Regions from separate parts of the Bradyrhizobium sp. CCBAU 53421 genome, predicted to be linked through region 3. Evidence: predicted binding sites of a transcription regulator. Region 3 holds the regulator's gene; each other region holds the start of a gene.
What was found. The regulator PhoB, encoded in region 3, activates phosphate uptake and scavenging genes when phosphate is short. The targets are predictions, from matches to a motif close to TGTCATNNANCTGTCAT.
Positions count from the first base shown of each region.

Region 1: a site for PhoB is predicted at 2,817-2,833, ahead of ugpB (sn-glycerol-3-phosphate ABC transporter substrate-binding protein UgpB). Genes of this name have one in related genera too.
Region 2: a site for PhoB is predicted at 4,582-4,598, ahead of XH92_RS13150 (glycerophosphodiester phosphodiesterase family protein). Genes of this name have one in related genera too.

Region 1 covers NZ_CP030047.1:118,456-124,592, forward strand. The annotation lists gene XH92_RS00520 (MarR family winged helix-turn-helix transcriptional regulator) at 150-611, opposite strand; gene XH92_RS00525 (organic hydroperoxide resistance protein) at 793-1,218, shown strand; gene XH92_RS00530 (CaiB/BaiF CoA-transferase family protein) at 1,441-2,646, shown strand; gene ugpB (sn-glycerol-3-phosphate ABC transporter substrate-binding protein UgpB) at 2,890-4,206, shown strand; gene ugpA (sn-glycerol-3-phosphate ABC transporter permease UgpA) at 4,272-5,153, shown strand; gene ugpE (sn-glycerol-3-phosphate ABC transporter permease UgpE) at 5,153-6,001, shown strand; gene XH92_RS00550 (sn-glycerol-3-phosphate import ATP-binding protein UgpC) at 6,001-6,137, shown strand, end outside.
Region 2 covers NZ_CP030047.1:2,788,301-2,794,437, forward strand. The annotation lists gene XH92_RS13130 (ATP-binding protein) at 1-681, opposite strand, end outside; gene XH92_RS13135 (response regulator) at 684-1,421, opposite strand; gene XH92_RS13140 (PRC-barrel domain-containing protein) at 1,708-2,085, shown strand; gene XH92_RS13145 (PRC-barrel domain-containing protein) at 2,467-3,009, shown strand; gene XH92_RS13150 (glycerophosphodiester phosphodiesterase family protein) at 3,094-4,491, opposite strand; gene XH92_RS13155 (HlyD family secretion protein) at 4,689-5,660, opposite strand; gene XH92_RS13160 (ABC transporter permease) at 5,647-6,137, opposite strand, start outside.
Region 3 covers NZ_CP030047.1:8,652,937-8,659,073, forward strand. The annotation lists gene XH92_RS40070 (aspartate aminotransferase family protein) at 1-307, opposite strand, end outside; gene XH92_RS40075 (GcrA family cell cycle regulator) at 795-1,307, shown strand; gene phoB (phosphate regulon transcriptional regulator PhoB) at 1,545-2,255, opposite strand; gene phoU (phosphate signaling complex protein PhoU) at 2,362-3,078, opposite strand; gene pstB (phosphate ABC transporter ATP-binding protein PstB) at 3,090-3,908, opposite strand; gene pstA (phosphate ABC transporter permease PstA) at 3,905-4,750, opposite strand; gene pstC (phosphate ABC transporter permease subunit PstC) at 4,755-5,744, opposite strand; gene pstS (phosphate ABC transporter substrate-binding protein PstS) at 5,975-6,137, opposite strand, start outside.

The DNA of each region.
Region 1 (6,137 bases), 720 kb from region 3:
GGCTCTCGGAAATTGCGCCCTTCAGAAACCGGATCGAACAGGTCCCGGAGGGCTTCGAGATTCGTCACGACGAGCGCGGCAGCGATTTCCAGTGCGCAGCTTGCAGGGTGCCGGTGCTGCCATAGCGGGCGCGCCGCAGTCCGCGCCCGCTACTCCCCCAGCACCGCATTGAGCCGGTCGCGCAGTGCGACGATCTCATCCTTCATCGCCAGCAGTTCGCCGACCGTGCAGTCCGAAGCCGCGAGGATCGACTGCGGAACAGCCTTGGCCTTTTCACGCAGCGCATGGCCCTGCGCCGTCAGCGCGATCAGCACCACCCGCTCGTCTTCGGTGCTGCGGGTCCGCTTGATCAGCTCCGCCGCCTCCAGCCGTTTCAAGAGCGGCGTCAGCGTGCCGGAATCGAGGAACAGGCGCTCGCCGAGGTCCTTCACCGGCACGTCGTCGCGCTCCCACAGCGCCAGCATCACCAGGTACTGCGGATAGGTCAGCCCGAGCCGGTCGAGCAGCGGCTTGTAGACGCGGTTGAAGGCATGCGCCGTCGAATAGACCGCAAAGCAGATCTGGTTGTCGAGCCGCAGCGCCTGGTCCGCCGCCGTCGGTTTCCTGGCCATGATTCCCATCGAATCCATCTCGTTTCCGGGTCATTCTGGGCTCTCGGGACCGCGAATTCAATTGCGAACAATTAAATGTGAGGCTTCATAATTTATATTGTGTACAATCTATTTGCGTGCAATACATAGGCCATCGATTTCAAGCCCAGCCCACTCAAGTCCAGAACCAAGGGAGACCACGATGTCTGTGAACGTGCTCTACAAGACCAGCGCCAAGGCAACCGGCGGCCGCGACGGCCATGCGGCAACGCTCGACGGCGCGCTCGACGTCAAGCTCACCACCCCGAAGGAGCTCGGTGGCGGCGGTGGCGCGGGCAACAATCCGGAGCAGCTGTTCGCGGCCGGCTATGCCGCCTGCTTCATCGGCGCCATGAAGTTCGTGGCCTCCCAGGGCGGCCCCAAGGTTCCCGCCGACACCTCGGTGACCTCGACGGTCGGCATCGGCCCGCGCTCGGAAGGCGGCTTCGGCCTTGCCGTCGAGCTCGCCGTCTCGCTGCCCGGCCTGTCCCGCGCCGACGCCGAGGCGCTGGTCGAGAAGGCCCACCACGTGTGCCCCTATTCCAACGCCACCCGCGGCAATGTCGACGTCAAGCTGAGCGTCGTCTAATTCACTAACTACCAATGGTCCGCCACGTCCCGCGTGGCGGACTATTGCGTTTCAGCGGATCATTGCATTGCAGATGCCAGTTCGCTCTTTTCAGTTCGCTTGGCGAACGCACGCGCCGCCTGCTGCATGGGCCTGCGCCGACGGAAGCATTGCTGCCTCGCCTGAAGACCGTTAGCTCTGGGATCGCATTTTTCTGATCCCAACTGAGCGAAGGTTGCTTCCATGAATACCCCAGCGGCTACGGGCGCGATGACCGGACTGCGCGTGATCGATCTGACGCGCGTGCTCGGCGGCCCGTATTGCACCCAGATCCTTGCCGACCACGGCGCCGACGTGGTCAAGGTCGAGCCGCCCGCCGGCGACGAGGTGCGCGACTGGGGTCCTCCCTTCCACGAGGAAGACGCGGCCTATTTCGTCGGCATCAACCGCAACAAGCGCTCGATCGGCCTCGACCTCGCCTCCGAGGGCGGCCGCGCGGTGCTGATGAAGATGCTCGAGACCGCCGACGTGCTGATCGAGAACTTCAAGCCGGGCACGCTCGACAAATGGGGCATCGGCAACGACGTGCTGCGCGCGAAGTTTCCGCGGCTCGTGCATTGCCGGATATCGGGCTTCGGTGCGGACGGCCCGCGCGGCGGCAATCCCGGCTATGACGCGATCATCCAGGCGATGACCGGCATGATCGCGGCGACCGGCTCGCCGGAGAGCGGCCCGATGCGGATCGGCGTGCCGCTGGTCGACATCACCACCGGCCTCTATGCGGCGATCGGCATCCTGATGGCGCTGTCGGAGCGGCAGCGCTCCGGGCTCGGCCAGTTCATCGAGACCACGCTGTACGAGACCGGGCTTGCGATCATGCATCCGCACACCGCGAACTATTTCATGCATGGCAAGCCGCCATCGCTCACCGGCAACGAGCATCCGAACCTCGTGCCTTACGCGATCTTCCCGACCAAGACCGACAACATCTTCATCGGCGTCGGCAATGACGGCACCTTCCGCAAGCTCGCCAAGGAGATCGGCAAGCCGGAGCTCGGCACCGATCCGCGCTTTGCCCGCAACAAGGACCGCATCGCCAACCGCGATGCGCTGCGCGTCGAACTCGCCGCGGTGTTCAACCAGCACGAGGCCGAGCCGCTGTGCAACCGGCTGCTCGCCGCCGGCCTGCCGGCCGGCCCGGTGCAGAAGATCGACCAGGCGCTGACCAACCCGCACACGATCCATCGCGGCGACGTCATCGAGAAGGATTGGTACAAGGGCGTCGCCTCCCCGATCCGCCTCGAACGCACCAAGCCGAGCCTGCGCCGCACGCCGCCGAAGTTCAGCCAGCACGCTGCGGAAGTACTCGGCGAGTTCGGCTACTCCAAGGATGAGATCAAGGGCCTGGTCGACAAGGGCGTGGTCTGCGGTCCCCAGCGCAAGCGCTGACGTATCATGAAGAGCCAGGCGCCGGCTCGTATCGAACCGGCGCCAACGCATCGCCCCTGCGGTGCAACGTCGCGTCCGGCATTGCACCGCACGCACGCGACCGCGATGTCAGTCTTTTTTACCGCTTCCCTTCGCCTCGGCTTCCCCCCTACCATGGCTTTCGTTTATACGGTCATTTGAACGTCATCCGGCGCTGATAACGCGCGCAACGAAAGATGGTGTTCCAACCGGGAGGGGCTTTTGATGATTTTTCGACGATTAGGCGCTGCCGCGGTAGCTGCTGCCACGCTTGCATTCGCGTCGCCTGCGTTTGCGGTGACGGAGATTCAGTGGTGGCACGCGATGACCGGTGCCAACAATGACGTCATCGTCAAGCTGGCCAACGACTTCAACGCCTCGCAGTCCGACTACAAGGTGATCCCGACCTACAAGGGCGGCTACGCCGACACCATGAATGCCGGCATCGCCGCATTCCGCGCCGGCAACGCGCCGGCCATCATGCAGGTGTTCGAGGTCGGCACCGCAACGATGATGGCCGCCACCGGCGCCGTCAAACCGGTCTACAAGCTGATGGCCGACGCCGGCGAGAAGTTCGATCCGAGCGTCTATCTGCCCGCGATCACCGGCTACTACTCGACCTCGAAGGGCGAGATGCTGTCGTTCCCCTTCAACTCGTCGTCGACCGTGATGTGGGTCAATCTCGACGCGCTGAAGAAAGCCAACATCGCGGAGATCCCGAAGACCTGGCCGCAAGTGTTCGAGGACGCCAAGAAGCTGAAGGCGGCTGGCTACACCACCTGCGGCTTCTCCGGCTCGTGGGTCACCTGGGTCAATCTCGAGCAGCTCTCGGCCTGGCACAACGTGCCGCTCGCCAGCAAGGCCAACGGCCTCGACGGCTTCGACACCGTGCTCGAATTCAACGGCCCGCTGCAGGTCAAGCATCTCGAGAACCTGGTCGAGCTGCAGAAGGACAAGACCTACGACTATGCCGGCCGCACCAACACCGGCGAAGGCCGCTTCACCTCGGGCGAGTGCCCGATCTACCTGACCTCGTCGGCCTTCTTCGGCAACGTCAAGGCGCAGGCCAAGTTCAACTTCACCGCCGCGCCGATGCCCTATTATCCCGACGTCAAGGGCGCGCCGCAGAACTCGATCATCGGCGGCGCCTCGCTCTGGATCATGGGCGGCAAGTCGGCCGAGGAATACAAGGGCGTCGCCAAGTTCCTGACCTTCCTCTCGGACACCGAGCGCCAGGTCTGGATCCACAAGGCATCGGGCTATCTGCCGATCACCAAGGCCGCCTACGCCAAGGCCAAGGAAGAGGGCTTCTACAAGGATCAGCCTTATCTGGAGACCCCGCTGCTCGAGCTCACCAACAAGGAGCCGACCGAGAACTCCCGCGGTCTGCGCCTCGGCAACATGGTGCAGCTGCGCGACATGTGGTCGGAGGAGATCGAGCAGGCGCTGGCCGGCAAGAAGACCGCCAAGCAAGCGCTGGACTCGGCCGTCGAGCGCGGCAACCAGATGCTGCGGCAGTTTGAAAAGACCGCCGTCCGCTGACATGATGATGCCTTGAGGCCATCAACCGGCAGGCCGCAAGCGCGGCCTGCCATTTTGCCGAGATCATGCAAAAGCAAGCGATTTTCCAATCAAAGCTGTTGCCTTATGCGCTGGTTGCCCCGCAACTCGCGATCGTCCTGATCTTTTTCTACTGGCCGGCCGCGCAGGCGGTGATCCAGTCCTTCCTGTTGCAGGACGCCTTCGGCCTTTCGACCAGCTTCGTGTGGTTCGAGAACTATCTCGAGCTGTTCAAGGAGCCGGCCTATTTCGCGGCCATCGTGCGCACCTTCGCGTTCTCGTTCGCGATCGCGGTGTCCTCGCTGTCGTTCGCGCTGCTGCTCGCCGTCATGGCCGACAGGCCGCTGCGCGGCTCGACTCTCTACCGCACGCTGCTGATTTGGCCCTATGCCGTCGCCCCGCCGGTGGTCGGCGTACTCTGGGTGTTCATGCTGCACCCCTCGCTCGGCGTGCTGTCGCGCTATCTGCGCGCCATGGGCGTTGACTGGAATCCGCTGCTCGACGGCGACCAGGCGGCGGCCCTGATCATCCTCGCCGCGGCCTGGAAGCAGATCTCCTACAATTTCTTGTTCTTCCTCGCCGGGCTGCAGAGCATCCCGAAGAGCGTGATCGAGGCCGCCGCGATCGACGGCGCCCGTCCGATGCGGCGGTTCTGGACCGTGATCTTCCCGCTGCTGTCGCCCACCATCTTCTTCCTGCTGGTCATCAACATCGTCTACGCCTTCTTCGACACCTTCGGCATCATCGACACGATGACCCGCGGCGGCCCCGGCAAGGCGACCGAAACGCTGGTCTACAAGGTCTACACGGACGGCCTGCTGGGCGGAAATCTCGGCTCGTCGGCGGCGCAATCGGTCATCCTGATGGTCATCGTCGTCGTGCTGACGGGGATCCAGTTCCGCTTCGTCGAACGCAAGGTGACCTACTGATGGTCGAGGAGGAGGGCTTCCAGCGCTATCTGGCTCATATCATCCTGTGGATCGGGATCGCGATCGTCGCCTTCCCGGTTTATCTCGCGATCGTCGCCTCGACCCAGGACAACGCCGTGATCGCCAACGGCCAGATGTCGCTGTTGCCCGGCGGCCATTTCCTCGAGACCTACTACCAGACGCTGTTCGTCGGCACGAGCGGCTCGACCCGCGAGCCGGTGCTCAACATGATGCTGAACTCGCTGGTCATGGCGCTGCTGATCGCAGTCGGCAAGATCGCGATCTCGATCATCTCGGCCTATGCGATCGTCTATTTCCGGTTTCCGTTCCGGATGGCGATCTTCTGGATCATCTTCATCACCCTGATGCTGCCGGTCGAGGTGCGCATCTATCCGACCTACAAGATCGTCGCCGACCTGCATCTGCTCGACAGCTATGCCGGCCTGTCGCTGCCGCTGATCGCCTCGGCCACCGCGACGCTGCTGTTCCGCCAGTTCTTCATGACCGTGCCGGATGAATTGCTGGAGGCCTCGCGCATCGACGGCGCGGGCCCGTTCCGCTTCTTCTGGGATACGCTGTTGCCGCTGTCGCGCACCAACATGGCCGCGCTGTTCGTGATTTTGTTCATCCTCGGCTGGAATCAGTATCTCTGGCCGCTGCTGATCACCACGCGCGACGACATGCAGACCATCCAGGTCGGCATCCGCAAGATGATCACCACGACCGACGCGCTGACCGAATGGCCTGTCGTGATGGCGACCGCGCTGCTCGCGATGCTGCCGCCGGTGTTCGTCGTCGTCGTGATGCAGAAACTGTTCGTGCGCGGATTGGTGGAGACGGAAAAGTAATGGCTAACGTCACGCTGCGCAGCGTCCGCAAGACCTATCCCGGCGGCTTCGAGGCCATCAAGGGCGTCGATGTCGACGTCGGCGACGGCCAGTTCTGCGTGCTGGTCGGCCCAAGCGGCTGCGGCAAGTCCACGCT
Region 2 (6,137 bases), 3.4 Mb from region 3:
GCGCTCGCGCATCCGGTTCAGCGCCTTGGCCAGCGAGCGGATCTCCTCGGGGCCGCGTTCGGGCAGCGGCGCTGCGGCGCCGTTCAGGCTGAAGGTCTCGGCGGCCTTGACGAAGGACGACAGCGGCGCCGTCAGCGCCCAGGCCGCCCACAGGCCGAGCAGGGTGACGCTGATGACGGCGAACAGCACCGTCATCATCCATGGTCCGCCCCAGAACGGCCGCATGTGCTGGTCCGGCATCAGGTTCGCGGCGAACATGGCACCGTCGGGCAGGCGGATCGCGACGCGGCGGATCCCGTTGTCATGCGGCGTGCCGCCTGTCTCGCGCGGCAGCTGGAAGACGCGATAGCCGGCGCCGAGCCGGCGGAGCGCGTGCAGGCTCGGCGTGTCGGTCTCGGTGAGGCCGCTGGCATCGGACGCAAAATCACCGATTGCCAGCTGCGGGAAGGCACGCGCAACGTCGGCCTGGAGCCGCGGCCGCTCCGATGCCGGGGCGTGCCCGAGCAGCTGCGCGGTGGCGGCGAGCTGGGTGTGCCAGCGATCGGACGGCTCGGGCCTGTCGGGGCGATGGATCAGGAAGGTGGCCGTGATGATCAGGTGCAGCGCGACGATCGAGACGACGACCAGCGCCGCCATCTGGGCGCCGATCCCCCGCAGACTCAGCACGCGCAGCAGCTTCATGATCAGTTGTTCGTGGCGGAAACCGCCTCCACCCTCGGAGTGAACACATAGCCGCCGGAGCGCACCGTCTTGATCATGGTGGCTTCCTGCGGATCGGGCTCGATCTTGCGCCTGATACGGCTGACCAGCACGTCGATCGAACGTTCGAACGAGCCGGCGCTGCGGCCCTGGGTCAGGTCGAGCAGGCTGTCGCGCGACAGCACGCGGCCGGGCCGTTCGCAGAAGGTGCGCAGCAGGTCGAACTCGGCGCTGGTCATGGCGACGCGCGCGCCTTCCGGGTTGCGCAGCTCGCGCAGGCGGATGTCGATGCGCCAGCCGAGGAAGGTCAGCGTGGTCGCGCCCTCGATCGCGCTGGCGTTGCGCGCGGCGGCCTGCCGGCGCAGCACCGCGTTGATCCGCGCCAGCAGCTCGCGCGGGTTGAACGGCTTTGCCAGGTAATCGTCGGCGCCCATTTCGAGGCCGAGGATGCGGTCGACGTCCTCGCCGCGCGCCGTCAGCATGATGATCGGCGTCTGCGACTCCGCCCGCACCTTGCGGCACAGGCTGAGGCCGTCCTCGCCGGGCAGCATGACATCGAGCACCAGGAGATCCACCCGGTGGTCGGTCATGGCCTTGGCCATCTCGCGGCCGTCGGAGGCGGTCGTGACATGACAGGAATTGGTACGGAGATATTTTGCGATGAGGGACCGCGTCTCGCGATCGTCCTCGACGACAAGGATATTGGGCGCAGCCTGGGTCATACCGATCTTTTGTCCGTGATTCGGGGAAAGCGGCTCAGGAATTTTGTTTCAGTGTATTTCTGAAGTCTCGCCCAGCCGATCGAGTTAAACAGGTCCCCGGCGGGGAGAAAAGTTAGCGTTCTGTCATCAAGCTAATGCGTTGAAATTCGGTCCGAACTCCTCCGGCAGAGGTCTCCTGGGCCGGTGCGAGGAGGGGCGCTGGAAAGGGGAAGGGTGGCTGTCATACCCGGCTCGGAACCGGTTTCCCCGGCGACGCGTTATTTCCCTTTCAGGCCAGGAGGGAGAGATGGTCATCGAGGTCAAGACAAGGCCGCATCAGCTCATTGCAAGCGATCGCGTCGAGGGGACGGCGGTGCGCCGCGCCAATGGCGACATGATCGGCCACATCGAGCGGCTGATGATCGACAAGATCTCCGGCAAGGTGTCGTACGCGGTGCTGAGCTTCGGCGGCTTCCTCGGCATCGGAACCAACCTGCTTCCGCTGCCGTGGGGCCGGTTGCACTACAACCCGAAGTTCGAGGCCTACGAGCTCGATATCGAGGACGACGAGCTGAAGCGTGCACCGTCGTTCCGCGCCGACAAGGATTTCGATTGGGGCGATCGCTCGCAGGAAGTCGAGCTGCATCGCTTCTACGGTGTGCCGCCCTATTGGGGCGGCTTTTGAACGCGCGGCGATGGACGCGCCTGATCGACGTCTGTCGATCGATGATGTGATCGCTGGGGTGAATGCCGGCGCGTGTAGCGCGGTTCGCCGGGACGACTTAGTGAGCCAAACATCGTCACATCAGGGATTGCGCGTCCGGCACAGTCGCGAGGCTCAACCGCAGCTTACTTGGAGTAGTGACGGTCGCTTTCGTCAAGCACTGCAATGTTCCAAGTGTTGCGGAAGTCTATCTGTGCGGCTTTGGCGCACCGCCTCCATGGCGTTCCCAAGCATTGGTGTTCCCACCCGCCGAAGCGGCTTTTGAGCGCAGGTTCGATAGGAACGGTCGCCGATATCCCGGGTTCTCCCAGCATCGATTTTGCGAACTGAGGAGAGCGCATGATGTTGATCAAATCCATCGTTGCCGGCGCGGCCGGCTCCGCACTGCTTGCGACCGTTGCGTTTGCGCAGGCGCCCACCGACAAGAGCGACAAGATGGCTCCTGCGGCGTCAACCACGTCGCAGGCTCCAGCTGCATCAACGTCGGCCACGTCGCCGACCGAATTCAAGGGCAACTGGCGCGCGTCGAAGGTCGTTGGACTGAGCGTGTACAACGACAAGAACGAGAGCGTCGGCTCGATCAATGATCTCTTGATGGAGAAGGGCGGTACCATCAAGGCCGTGGTGATCGGGGTCGGCGGCTTCCTCGGCGTCGGCGAGCATCTGGTCGCCGTGCCGATCGACAAGGTGAAATTCGTCAACGAGCCAATCGCCTATACCGGTGCCTCGAACACCGACAGCACGACCAAGTCGACCACCACAACGGGCGCGGCGCCCGCGGCGGCGGCGTCGAAGCCGAATCCCTGGTACCCGGATCACGCAGTGTTCAGCGCTACCAAGGATGAGCTGAAGGCGATGCCCGAGTTCAAGTACTCGACCGACTGACACGGATCGCGTTGCGTAAAGGCAAATGCGCCCGGCGATGCCGGGCGCATTCTGTCATGAGGTGCAAGAAATCTGCGTCTGTCGTCACCAGCCGAGTTCGCGCAAGTACGCCGCGCGGGCGGCGACGCCGGTGTGGGTGAAATCCGTGAACACGCCGTCGACGCCGAGACGGAAGAACTTCAGATATTCGAGGCTGGGATCGCCGCGGTAGTCGGCCGCCAGATATTTCTTCTCGTTCCGGAACGTGAAGACATGCACGAACAGGCCGAGCTTGTGCGCGTCGGCAATGACGCTGGTTGCATCCTGCGTCGAAGCCTCCGCCGTCGATCCCTTGTAGGGCTTGCCGTCGGTGGTGCTGTCCTTCCACGGTGAGATCTTGTAGGGGACGATATAGGCCTTCCACGGACCGATGCCGTCGGCATAGGTCTTGATCTCCGCGAGGCCCTCGGGCGTCAGCATCGCATCGAAGGTGCGGGCATCGCCCGCAACCGTCCAGTCGTAGGGACGGGAATTGGCGATGTTGTTGAGCAGCACCTTGCCGGTCTTGAAGTCGACGCCGTTGCCGTCAATCAGCTGGACCTGCCGCGTTTCCAGTCCATGGCTGCGCATGTATTTCAGGCTGCCGGGCTCGAAGCTCTGCACGATGATCGGAGCGTCCTTCGCATTGAGGCCGTTTTCCTTGATGATCTTGATCAGGGCATCCTCGAGCGGGTGGCTGCCGGGCGAGCCGCAGCCATTGGCGATCGCCTGCGCATTGTTCCAGGTCGGATTCTTGGTTTCCGGATAGACCGAGATCGTGCGCCCCGTTGCCTTGCTCTTGGCCTTGGCGATGTCGATGATGTCCTGGAAGCTGATGACCGGAAACTTGCCGTTGAACAGCTTTGGCCGTTCGTTGGCCGCATCATAGGTGGTGCCGGCGATCCACTCCTTCAGCTCGGCCATGGTGAAATCGGTGATCGACCAGTCGTTGGTATGGTCGTCGCCGTCGACGATCAGCGCCTTCAGCACCGATTTGGGATCGGCCGGATCGATCAGATCGGTCGGGTATTCGGCCGGCCCGCTGGTCGGCGTTTGCGCCCATTTCACCTTGACGGGAACGCCCGGCGCCCTGCGCTTGCGGGCCGCAACCGCGGCGTTGGTCTTCGCCACCTCGGCGACGTTGGTGTTGTCGCCGAGCCAGGGATTGTGACGGGCCACCAGCACGCAATCCTTGGTCAGATGCAGGTCCTCCTCGAGCGAGTCGGTGCCGAGGTCGGCGGCCAGCTCATACGATGCCTCGGTCTCCTCGGGCACCAGGCCCGGCACGCCGCGATGCCCGATCACCAGCGGCTGCTTGCCGTCGACGGTCAGGAAGGGTTTTGTGCCTGATGGCGCCGAGCCGGTTTGCGCTGATGCCATCGACGGCAGCAGGACGGCCAAGGCCGCCGCACCCAGCAGCATCGCTCCAACATGCACCTTCCGTCGCGAACGAATCTGCTTCACGGCCAAATCTCCATCTTTTGCGTGGCATCGGGGCGATGCCATGAGGGCCGAGCCGAAAGGCCCACGCTTTTGTCTTCTTGTCGCAATCTTCTGACAGTCCGATGACCATTCGGCGGGGCGGCTGATAAAGTCCTACGGGATGTGCGCGGGCGGCGCCACGCTTGTCATTCCCGCTCGCAGCCAGGCACCGCGTGTTGTCAACGTTCGATCCGGACGCTCATGCCAGGCTCGAGACCTTCGGCGGCGCCCGCGGGGTCGAGGCGCAGGCGCAGCGTGTTGCGATCGTGATCACCGATCACGCGCTCGGCCTGCCAGGTGGCGAACACTCCAAGCGGCCGCAACTCGGTGATCAGGGCCTTTGTCGCACCGCCTGCGGCACTCCGGATCACGTTCACGGTGTTGCCGACCGCAAGACCGTCGAGATGGTCCTCGCGCACATTGAACGACAGCCATTGCTTGCCGGCCGCTGCGATCATCAGGACCGGCTGGCCGGCACGAACGTTCTCGCCGACTTCCGCGGCGATCACGCTGACCACGCCGTCGACCGGCGCGCGCAGCACCATCTTGTCGAGACGGCGCTCGAGCACCGCGACGGCGGCTGCGGCCGCCTGCACCTGCGCGTCGGCGATGGCGCGCTCCTCCTTGGTCGGCCCCGCGACGGCGGCATCGTAATTCGCCTGCGCCGCCGCCACGCCGGCGCGCGCGGCGGCAACATCGTTCTCGGCCTGGTCGAGCGCCTGCTGGGTTTCAAAGTTCTGGCTCGCCAGCGTGGTGATCCGCTTGAGCTGGGTCTCCACATAGCCAAGGCGCGAATTGGCCTTGGAGATCGCAGCCTGCAGCGAGTCGATCTGCTCGCGGCGCACGCCGGCATAGACGTTGTTACGGCTCGCCACCGCTGCGGCGAGCGCGGCCCGCGCCTGGTCGGCCTGTGCGCTCAACTCGATCGCGGAGAGCTTGGCGAGGACGTCGCCCGCGTGCACCTGCGCGCCTTTCTCGACCGCGATCGACACCAGCTGGCCGTTGACTTCCGGCTCGATCCTGACCTCGGTCGAGCGCACCACGCCGACGATGGCGGGCGCCGGCGTCGCGCGGCCCTCGGCGTAGATCAGCGCCCCCGCGACGAGCACAAGCGGGATCGCGACAATGGCGATGCGCCTAGCGTTGGGCATCTTGCTGTCCTCTCTTGAACACCAGCGCGGAGACCACGGCGAGCACGAAATAGCCAACGCCCAGGCACCACAGCCTGAGCCAGTCGTGCGAGACCTCCCAGATGCTCGCGCCGAGCTGGTTGATGCGCACGAGGCCGTCGATCGCCGAGTCGGCCGGGAACAGGCGGCCGAGCGCCGTCGCCGCAGGGGGGATGGCCTCGCGCGGCCAGGCGAAGCCGGCGGTGAAGAATTGCGGCAGGCTGGTCGCCAGCAGCAGGATGGTGGCGTTCTCCGGCCGCGTGAACCAGGCGCCGATCGCCTGTCCCATGAAGCTCGTCGCCAGAATGAACACACTCGCGAGCGCGAACAGCTCCGGCAAATGCCCCAGCGCGGAAAAACCGTACACGCGCGGCAGCACGATCAGATAGAGCGCGACCGCCGGCAAATAGATGGTCAGATGGGCAATGCCGCGCCCGAGCACGCCGGCGACTGCGCCGC
Region 3 (6,137 bases):
CTTCCGCGCCGGAATTGCAGAAGAACACGAAGTCGGCAAAGCTCTGCTCGCACAGCCGCGCGGCCAGCACCTCGCCGTCCGGGCTCTTGAACAGGTTCGACATGTGCCACAGCTTGGTCGCCTGCTCCTGCAACGCCTTGACCAGATGCGGATGCGCATGTCCGAGCGCGTTCACTGCGACGCCCGAGGTGAAATCGAGATAGCGGTCGCCGTTGGTTGCGATCAGCCAGGCGCCCTCACCGCGCTCGAAGCCGAGATCGACCCGGGCGAAGACGGGGAGCAGATGCGACGAGGCGCTGTTGGTCATGGCGTTCACTGCCGGTTTCAAGCCGACAATTGCCGCGCGCCTTGACGCCAGCGCAGCAACGGCCAGCTTCGGAAAACAAAACGGCCGCCTTTGCGGGCGGCACGTGGCGGGCATTCTATGCTGCGGTCAGTCGGTGTCAATCGTCACGAACCGCCCTTCCTGCAATGCGAAACCGGCGCAATCCGGGGCATTCCGGTGCGGTGGAAAAGCCTCACAGCAATGCTTAACTGTGTGGGAACATGTGGACGCACGGCCGCGGACTCTTGCGCCTGAGTCACGCCATATTGTAGCGTTTGGCCTGTCGGGTACGACATCTCGTGCGGCAGTACTGGACCCTCTAAGTAGCCTTTGTGTCTCGCGTAAACGTTCGGGCGCAACACCGTGCCCGGCGAGGGCTAAGGGATTCTGGCCGCAGGGATATTTGTCCAGATTTGGCTCGCAGCGCCGCTCCAATGACTGGCCGGCGCCATGCGAAAGGAAGAATGCGATGACTGTATTGACCTGGTCCGACGATCGCGTCGAGCAGCTGAAGAAGCTCTGGGAGTCTGGCCTCTCGGCCAGCCAGATCGCAGCGGAACTTGGCAATGTGACGCGAAATGCCGTGATCGGCAAAGTGCATCGGCTCGGCCTCTCCGGCCGCGCCAAGGCCCCCTCCACGGCTGCTCCGCGGCAGCGCAAGGCGCGCCCCGCCCAGCATATGATGCGGGTGGCTCGCCCGGTCTCGCGCGGCAACACCGCGCTCGCCCATGCCTTCGAGGTCGAGATGGAGCCGGATCCGATCTCCTTCGACAACGTGGTGCCGATGAGCCAGCGGCTGTCGCTGCTCGAGCTCAACGAGGCCACTTGCCACTGGCCGGTCGGCGATCCCTCGAGCCCGGAATTCTTCTTCTGCGGCGGCAAGGCGCTCGCCGGCCTGCCCTATTGCGCGCATCACTCGCGCGTCGCCTACCAGCCCGCTGCCGATCGCCGCCGGCCGTCGGCAAAGCCACAAATCAAGTAGCACTCGGGAAACCAGCCTGGACTGCAAAAACAAATCCCCGCGGAAGCGGGGATTTTTTTGTGAGACGCGTAGCCCGGCTGCATCACCGGTGTCGTCCCGGCGAAGGCCGGGACGCATACGCCGCGGCCGACGCAATCGGCAAGCGGCCAGACGGCTTTCTAACAACACCCATTCGTGGTTATGGATCCCGGCTTTCGCCGGGACGACACCGGTGCGGCTTGAGATTGCCGCACAGCCTTACGGCTGCGGCTCGGCCTTCGCGAAGCGGTCGTCGAGCGCGTAGCCGGCGCCGCGCACGGTGCGGATCGGATCCTGCTCGCGGCCCGGATTGAGCAGCTTGCGCAGGCGGCCGATATGCACGTCGACGGTACGCTCATCGATATAGATGTCGCGGCCCCAGACACTGTCGAGCAGCTGCTCGCGGCTGAACACGCGGCCGGGATGCTCGAGGAAGAATTCGAGCAGCCGATACTCGGTCGGCCCGAGATCGATCGGACGGCCCGAGCGCGCCACGCGGCGCTTCTCGCGATCGAGCTCGATGTCGCCATAGGTCAAGACGGTCGCTAGCCGCTCCGGGCTCGCGCGACGCAGCAGGCCCTTCACCCGCGCCAGCAATTCCGGCACCGAGAACGGCTTGACGATGTAGTCGTCGGCGCCGGTGGCAAGCCCGCGCACGCGCTCGCTCTCCTCGCCGCGCGCGGTCAGCATGATGATCGGAAGCTGCTTGGTCTCGGGCCGTGCCCGCAGGCGGCGGCACAGCTCGATGCCGGACAGGCCCGGCAGCATCCAGTCCAGCACCACGAGGTCGGGAACGCGCTCCTTCAGGCGGGTATCGGCATCGTCGCCGCGCCCCACCGTTTCGACATCGTAGCCTTCCGCATCGAGGTTGTAGCGCAACAGCGTCGTCAGCGCTTCCTCGTCTTCGACTACCAGAATGCGTGCGCTCATCGGTCTAAGTTCTTTCTCTGTGGTGATCCGTTGCCCTGACGCAAACCGAAACGCCTACTTCCTTCAGCATAATCTCCGCGCAAGCGGCTTGTCGCGGATCGCACACCTAGTTGCCCGGCACCGTGGTGGCAAAGTTGGTCATGTCGCCCTTCGGGCGCTTGTCGGTGATCTGCTGGCCCTCGATCATGTAGAACACGGTCTCGGCGATGTTGGTGGCGTGATCGCCGATCCGCTCGATGTTCTTGGCGCAGAACATCAGATGGATGCAGAACGAGATGTTGCGCGGGTCCTCCATCATGTAGGTCAGCAGCTCGCGGAACAGCGAGGTGCAGATCGCATCGACCTCCTCGTCGCCCTTCCAGACGTTCATCGCCGCCGGCAGATCGTGCGCGGCATAGGCGTCGAGCACCGACTTGACCTGCGACAGCACGAGGTCGGTCATGTGCTCGAGGCCGCGGATCAGCTTCAGCGGCTGGAAATCGCTCTCCAGCGCCGCGACGCGCTTGCCCATGTTCTTGGCGAGGTCGCCGATCCGCTCGAGGTCGGTCGCGACGCGCATCGCGCTGACGATCTCGCGCAGGTCGATAGCCATCGGCTGGCGGCGGGCGATCGTCAGCACCGCGCGCTCTTCGATGACGCGCTGCAGATTGTCGATTTCGATGTCGGCCGCGACCACGCGCTTGCCGAGCGCGACGTCGCGCCGGATCAGCGCATCGACCGACTCGGTGATCATCCGCTCGACGAGCCCGCCCATCTCGGCGACCAGGCGGGTCAATTCCTGCAGGTCGCTGTCGAATGCCTTGGCGGTATGTTCAGAAGCCATCATCTCTCTCCTCAGCCGAACCGGCCGGTGATGTAGTCCTGGGTGCGTCGATCGCTCGGCGAGGTGAAGATCTTGTTGGTGTCGTCGAACTCGATCAGCTCGCCGAGATACATGAAGGCGGTCTTGTCGGAGACGCGCGCCGCCTGCTGCATGTTGTGGGTGACGATCGCGATCGTGTAGTCCTCGGAGAGCTCCTGGATCAGCTCCTCGACCTTGGCGGTCGAGATCGGATCGAGCGCCGAGCACGGCTCGTCGAACAGGATCACCTCGGGACGCACCGCCACGGTGCGCGCAATGCACAGGCGCTGCTGCTGGCCGCCGGAGAGCGACAGGCCGGAGGCGTTCAGCTTGTCCTTGACCTCGTTCCACAGCGCGCCGCCGCGCAGCGCCTTCTCGACCCGGTCGTCCATCTCGGACTTCGAGATCTTCTCGTAGAGGCGGATGCCGAAGGCGATGTTCTCGTAGATCGTCATCGGGAACGGCGTCGGCTTCTGGAACACCATGCCGACCCGCGCGCGCAGCAGATTGAGGTCCAGCTTGGGATCGAGAATGTTGGTCTGGTCCAGCATCAGCTGGCCGACCGCGCGCTGGCCCGGATAAAGATCATACATCCGGTTGAAGATGCGCAGCAGGGTCGACTTGCCGCAGCCCGACGGGCCGATGAACGCCGTGACGCGGTTGGTGCCGAGCGTCAGGTTGATGTTCTTCAGCGCGTGGTGCTCGCCGTAATAGAAGTTGAGGTTGCGCACCGTGACTTTCGGCGGCGCTTCCGGAAGCGGAACCTGGGGAACGTGGCCCGCGGCAGTCGTGGAGACAGAAAGCTCGGTCATTTTGCGGCCCTTTCGGCACCAAGGATACGCGCGCCGATATTCAACGCGAGCACGGTGAAGGTGATGAGCAATGCGCCGCTCCACGCCAGCTCTTTCCAGTAGGCGTAGGGGCTCTGCACGAAGTTGTTGATGGTCACCGGCAGGTTGGCCATCGTCTTGGTCAAGTCCCAGCTGAAGAACTGGTTCGACAGCGCGGTGAACAGCAGCGGCGCGGTTTCACCGGCGACGCGGGCGGTCGCCAGCAGCACGCCGGTGATCAGACCCGATCGGGCCGCACGATAAGCGATCCGCTTGATCACCAGCGAACGCGGCAGGCCAAGCGCCGAGGCCGCCTCGCGCAGCGGATTGGGCACCAGCAGCAGCATGTCCTCGGTGGTGCGCAGCACGACCGGGATCACGATCACGGCGAGCGCGAGGCTGCCTGCGATCGCCGAGAAGCCGCGCATCGGCACCACCACCGCGCCGTAGATGAACAGGCCGATGATGATCGACGGCGCGCTGAGCAGGATGTCGTTGATGAAGCGGATCACCGAGGTGAGCTTGTCGTGCTTGCCGTATTCGGCGAGGTAAGTGCCGGCGAACAGGCCGAGCGGCGCGCCGATGCCGACGCCGATCACGGTCATGATGACCGAGCCGACGATGGCGTTGAGCAGGCCGCCATCGGTCGAGCCGGGCGGCGGCGTGTTCTGGGTGAACAGTTGCACGCTGAGGCCGGCAAGGCCGTTGTAGAGCAGCGTGATCAGGATCAGCGCCAGCCAGGTGACGCCGAACAGCGCCGCACCGACGCACAATGCGCGAATGACGATGTCGCTGCGGCGGCGGGATTTGTAGATCGGGTTCATGGCGTTACTTCCCCGCCTTCTTTTCGAGCCGCATCAGCATCAGCCGCGCGCCGGCGAGCACGAAGAAGGTCAGCACGAACAGCAGGAGGCCGAGCAGGATCAGGCCGGACTGGTGCAGGCCGTCGCTCTCGGCGAATTCGCTGGCGATCGCCGCCGAGATCGTGGTGCCCGGCGCGAAGATCGACGACGAGATCCGGAACGAGTTGCCGATGATGAAGGTCACCGCCATGGTCTCGCCGAGCGCGCGGCCGAGCGCCAGCATGATGCCGCCGATCACGCCGACCCGGGTGTAGGGGATCACGACGCTGCGAACGACTTCCCAGGTGGTGCAGCCCATGCCGTAGGCGGCCTCCTTCAGGACCGGCGGCACGGTTTTGAACACGTCGACCGAGATCGCCGTGATGAAGGGCAGCACCATGATGGCAAGGATCAGCGCGGCGTTGAACAAGCTGAGATAGGACGGCGGGCCGGCGAATACCGCGCCCAGCACCGGGACGCCCTCGAACAGCCGGATCATGAAGGGCTGGAACGTGTTGGCGAGGAACGGGCCCAGCACGAAGAAGCCCCACATGCCGTAGATGATCGAGGGGATGCCGGCGAGCAGCTCGATGGCGATGCCGATCGGTCGGCGCAGCATTTGCGGGCAGAGCTCGGTGAGGAACACGGCGATGCCGATGCCGACCGGAATGGCGATCAGCATCGCGATGACGGAGGTGATCAGCGTGCCGTAGATCGGGCCGAGCGCACCGAGCACCGGCGGATCGGCCGAGGGCGCCCAGCGCTGCGTCCAGAGGAAGGCAAAACCGTATTCCTTCATCGCCGGCCAGGCGCCAACGATCAGCGACAGGATGATGCCGCCGAGGATCAACAGGACCGAGATCGCCGAGACGCGGGTGATCCAATAGAAGGTGAGATCACCAAGCTTGAAAGCGCTGAGGGCCTTGGCGCGATCATAAGGTCCGGCGGCTTCCATTACATCGCTCTGAACAGCCATGTCTGCCACGCCAATCCCCTCTTTTTTATTTGAAACCTGCACAAACCGCCACGCCCCCGGAGCGATCTTCATCTGACGCATAAGGCCGGGCGTCGTTCCGGTTGCGCCTCCCGGGGCGCGAATCCCGGGCTCCGGCCGCCCTTCTTGCGGCGGTGACGGAGCCCGGGTCTTGGTCGCTCAGCCTGTGCCGCGCTCAGGAGGCGGCACAGGCTTTGTTCGAAGCGTCGGACTTAGCTCTTGATGTCCGAGGACCAGGTCTTCTCGATCAGCTTGACGACCGAGTCCGGCATCGGGATGTAGTCGAGCTCTTCGGCCGCCTTGTCGCCCTTCTCGAAGGCGTACTTGAAGAACTTGAGCGCTTCCTGCGAGGCCGCCTTGTCGGTCGAGTCCTTG